DNA from 2 places in the Agromyces atrinae genome. Region 2 is predicted to be linked to the other one. Evidence: riboswitches for the same ligand, from Rfam matches in the RefSeq annotation. Region 2 holds a riboswitch; the other holds the start of a gene.
The links. A riboswitch is a leader RNA that binds a small molecule or an ion and turns the genes downstream of it on or off. The one in region 2 is predicted to bind thiamine pyrophosphate.

Region 1: it holds a riboswitch for thiamine pyrophosphate, as region 2 does, so the genes downstream of both, BJ972_RS05295 (ECF transporter S component) here and BJ972_RS14400 (MFS transporter) in region 2, are expected to answer to the same signal.

What each region holds. Positions count from the first base shown of each region.
Region 1 covers NZ_JACCBI010000001.1:1,083,495-1,085,876, reverse strand. The annotation lists gene BJ972_RS05305 (DNA polymerase IV) at 1-287, shown strand, start outside; gene BJ972_RS05300 (spore germination protein GerW family protein) at 334-663, shown strand; TPP riboswitch at 679-788, shown strand; gene BJ972_RS05295 (ECF transporter S component) at 826-1,473, shown strand; gene BJ972_RS05290 (ABC transporter ATP-binding protein) at 1,478-2,382, shown strand, end outside.
Region 2 covers NZ_JACCBI010000001.1:3,107,896-3,110,277, reverse strand. The annotation lists gene msrA (peptide-methionine (S)-S-oxide reductase MsrA) at 1-178, shown strand, start outside; gene BJ972_RS14415 (hypothetical protein) at 300-461, shown strand; gene BJ972_RS14410 (pyridoxamine 5'-phosphate oxidase family protein) at 539-979, shown strand; gene BJ972_RS14405 (CHY zinc finger protein) at 999-1,331, shown strand; TPP riboswitch at 1,352-1,446, shown strand; gene BJ972_RS14400 (MFS transporter) at 1,436-2,382, shown strand, end outside.

The DNA.
Region 1 (2,382 bases), 2.0 Mb from region 2:
CCGACGTCGGGCGACGCATCTACGAGGAGGCCGTCGCCGCGTACGAGGCGCTCGGCGCCGCGGGCGAGCGCGTGAGACTCATCGGCGTGCGGGCCGAGAACCTCGCCGAACCCGGCTTCAGTGCGGCACTGTGGGACCCGGACGACGACTGGCGCGACGCCGAACGCACGATCGACGACGTCGTGAGCCGATACGGAAAGGGCAGCGTCACCCCCGCGGCCCTGCTCGGTCGCGACCGCGGCGGGCGCGTCGAGAGCTCGAAGCGGCGTGATCCTTTCCTGGAATGAACCGGGCGGGCTATCGGCGGGGCTCTGGCGCGGCTAGCGTGGAAGGATGCCCTCCATCATTGAGACCCTTGCAGACAGATTCAGCGGATTCGGCGTGAAGGCCGTCTACGGCGACCCCGTCGAGGTCGACGGCACGACGATCATCCCCGTGGCGTACACGCACTACGGCTTCGGCGTCGGTACGAGCGACGAGACCGACGACCGCAGCGAGGGCGGCGGTGGCGGCGGAGCCTCCGTTCCCATCGGCGCGTACGTGTCGCGCGGAGGAGACCTGCGCTTCGAACCGAACATCATCACGGTGCTCGTCGTCGGAATCCCGTTCGTCTGCGTCGCCGGTCGGGCCCTCGCGCGCGTCATCCGCGCCGCCAAGAAGTAGCGGCGGGTCTATACTCGTCTCGAACACGGGAGTCCGGTGAGCCGGGCTGAGAGGAAGGTTCTCAACCTTCGACCGTCGAACCTGATCTGGATCATGCCAGCGCAGGGAGTCTGACAATCTCACACCCGTGCCCTATCCATCCTTTCGAGAGGGGCACGTCACGTGCACAGTTCTGCCATCACCACTCCAGGTACGAGCGCTCCGGCGCCGAAGCGGTCGGCTTCCGACCTGTTCGGCTGGCGCGTCATCGACATCGTCATCGCCGCCGTGCTCGGCGTCGCACTGGGTCTCGTCTTCTGGGCCTGGAACTCCATCGGCTATCTCTGGTTCCAGGCCGCTGACGCCGTCACGCCCGGTTTCGGCGGCACGGCAGTCGGCATCTGGCTTCTCGCCGGTGTCGTCGGCGGTCTCGTCATCCGCAAGCCCGGCGCGGCTCTCCTCGTCGAACTGCTCGCGGCGATCGTCTCCGCGCTCATCGGCAACGTCTGGGGTATCTCGACGGTCTACTCGGGTCTCGCCCAGGGTCTCGGTGCCGAACTCGTCTTCGCGGCGTTCGCCTACCGTCGATTCGGGATCGTCACCGCGGCGCTCGCGGGTGCCGGTGCGGCCGCCGGTGCGTGGATCCTCGAGTTCTTCCTCTTCGGCAACATCGAGAAGAGCGTCGAGTTCAACATCATCTACTTCGTCTCGCTCATCGTCTCGGGCGTCGTACTCGCCGGTGTGCTCGGCTGGTTCCTCGTGAAGGCCCTCGCCGCGACGGGCGCTCTCAGCCGGTTCGCCGTCGGCAGGGAATCGCGCCGGGAGGTCTGAGCGCATGTCGGGCGGGGCACGCATCACGGCCTCCGGGTGGGGCTGGCGGCACGCCGGGCGGAAACGCTGGGCCGTGCGTGACGTCAGCGTCACGATCGAGCCGGGGGAGCGGGTGCTCCTCCTCGGGGCGTCGGGGTCCGGCAAGTCCACTCTGCTGAGTGGTCTCGCCGGGCTCCTCGGCGGTGCCGACGAGGGCGAGACCGCCGGCGAGCTCGTCGTCGACGGTCGCCGACCCGAAGAGCAGAGGGGGCGGATCGGACTGGTCCTCCAGGACCCCGACTCGCAGGTCGTGCTCGCGCGGGTCGGCGACGACGTCGCGTTCGGGTGCGAGAACCTCGGCGTCGCGCGCGACGAGATCTGGCGCCGCGTGTCGCACGCTCTCGATTCCGTCGGCCTCGATCTCCCGCTCGACCACGAGACGCGTCGTCTGTCGGGAGGGCAGAAGCAGCGGCTGGCCCTCGCGGGCGTGCTCGCGATGCAGCCGTCGCTCCTGCTCCTCGACGAGCCCACTGCCAACCTCGACCCCGTCGGCGTCGAGGAGGTACGGGATGCCGTCGCGCGCGTCGTCGCCCAGACGGAGGCGACGCTCATCGTCGTCGAGCACCGCACGCCCGTGTGGGTCGACCTCATGACGCGGGTCATCGTGCTCGATGCCGACGGCGGAGTGCTCGCCGACGGCGCGCCGGCGGACGTGTTCGGGCGCACCGCAGCGGCTCTCGCCGCCGCGGGGGTGTGGGTACCCGGTGCCTTGACCGGGCTTCCTCCTGCCCCGACGCTCACCGATGCCGCTGCGGTCCTCGCGACGGAGGGACTCGCCGTCGGCCGGGCGCCCCGAGGCAGACGCTCGCGCCCGGCGGTGGCGTCGACGCGTCCGGCGGGGGCCGTGCAGTGGCCGCTCGACCTCGCGAT
Region 2 (2,382 bases):
CGTCGACGCGTCGGGCATCTGGCCCGGCCCGGTCGCCACCGAGATCGAGCCCGCCGGTCCGTTCTGGGAGGCCGAGCCCGAGCACCAGGACTACCTCGAGAAGTACCCGAACGGCTACACGTGCCACTTCGTGCGTCCCGGCTGGGTGCTGCCGAAGCGCGCGGCGGCAACCGCCTAGTCTCACCCACGAACGCCCGGTCGATCCGTCGGCCGGGCGTTCGTCGTGCGGCGGGCACGGTGACGGATGACACCCGATCGCGTGTCGTGACATGCAAACGCTTACAGTTATGATCGTGCGCATGCCCCTGTTGCGCGATGACGTCGTCGAGCCACCGCCGCGCGTCGACGACCGCGGTCTCCGCCGCCGCGCGCTCCTCACCAACATCGTCGTGCGCACCGTGCCCGTCACGCTGCTCGGAGTCCTGGTCGGGCTGCTCCTCTTCGCCGTCGCTTCGCGATAGACGGGCATGAGCCGAGTGCCAGCCGCCCCGGCTAGCGTGGGATGAGCCGCGCACGAGCCGGCGGAGATGGGGAGATCATGACCGAGCGATTCACCTGGGACACCGCGAACGACGTCCACGCGCGTTCACTCGCACGCCTCGAGAGCGAGCAGATCATCTGGATCACGACGATCGGGCGCAACGGATTTCCGCACGCCGTGCCCGTCTGGTTCCTGTGGCACGACGGCGCCGTCGTGATCTTCTCCGAGCCGGCGACCGCGAAGGTCAAGAACCTGCGCGAGAACGAGCACGCGCTCGCCCACCTCGAGGCCGGCGACGACCACGAGCAGCTGACGGTGCTGCAGGGTGTGGCCCGCATCTCAGAGCGCTCGGCGAGCGAGTGGCTCGCCGAGATCGGCGACCGGTACGGCGCGAAGTACGAGCACGGTCTCGCCGAACTGAAGCTCACCGCCGAGACCATGTCGGAGAAGTACTCGAGCGTCATCGTGCTCGAGCCGACGCACCTCATCGCCTGGTGACTCCCCTGGTGAGTCGCCCGTGACCCGGCCGGTCGTGCTCGGTCGCACGGTCGACGACGAGACGCGGTGCGCCCACTACGCGACACCGCTCGACGTCGTCGCGATCAAGTTCGTGTGCTGCGACACGTACTACCCGTGCTTCGAGTGCCACGACGAGAGCGCCGGCCATGCCGTCATCGTGCGGCCGCGCGATCGCCGCGACGAGCCGGGCATCCTCTGCGGAGCGTGCGGTTCAGAGCTCAGCACCGACGTCTACCAGCGCGCCCTCGCCGACGACGCGGCCTGCCCGCGGTGCGGCGCGGGCTGGAATCCCGCGTGCTCCCTGCACGCGCACCTCTACTTCGCTGACTGACCCGACTGGCTAGACTCGCCACGAGTGACACGGGGTGCCGCACTGCGCGGCTGAGATCACACCCGTCGAACCTGATCTAGTTCGGACTAGCGAAGGGATGTCGCGTGCGCGCACGTCTATCGATCGACCCTGCCCACCATGCCGATGCACAGACGGATGCATCGCCGACAGCACCACCACCCGCCCGAGAACCCCGACGGGCGCTCGCCGCGGCGACGCTCGGCACGATGCTCGAGTGGTACGACTTCTTCCTCTACGGACTCGCCGCGGCGCTCGTCTTCCCGACGCTGTTCTTCCCCGGCGACGATCCGGTCGCGGGCATGCTCCTGTCGTTCGCAGTCTTCGCAACGGGCTTCATCGCGCGCCCGATCGGCGGACTGATCTGCGCCTACGTCGGCGATCGGTACGGTCGACAGCGCACCCTCGTGGCGACGCTCATCGTCATGGGTGGCGCGACAGCCCTCATCGGTCTGCTGCCGACGCACGATCAGGTCGGCCCCGTCGCCCCGGTCCTCCTCGTCATCCTCCGCCTCGCCCAGGGTGCGGCGACGGGCGGCGAGTGGAGCGGCGCGGTGATCCTGACGCTCGAGCATTCGCCCGACCGCCGCGGCTTCCGCGGCGCGTTCATCTCGAGTTCGGTCTACATCGGCCTGCTGCTCGGCAACCTCGCCTTCGTCGTACTCGCGGCGACGCTCGACGATGATGCGCTCCTCTCGTGGGGGTGGCGACTGCCGTTCCTCGCGAGCATCGCCCTCGTCGCCGTCGGGCTCTACCTCCGACGTCGGGTGAGCGAGTCGCCCGAGTTCCTCGCGGTGCGCGACCGCGACGAACGCGCACGGCAACCACTCACGACCGTGCTGCGTCGGCCGCGCAACGTCATCGCGGTCTTCCTCGTGCGCGTCGGCCAGAACACGAGCTTTTACGTCATCTCGGTGTTCTGCCTGAGCTACGCGGTCACGACGGTCGGTCTCGACTCGGGAGTCACGCTCACCGCACTCCTCGTCGGGTCGACGGTCGCCGCGGTGCTCTGCCCGGTGTGGGGTGCGATCGG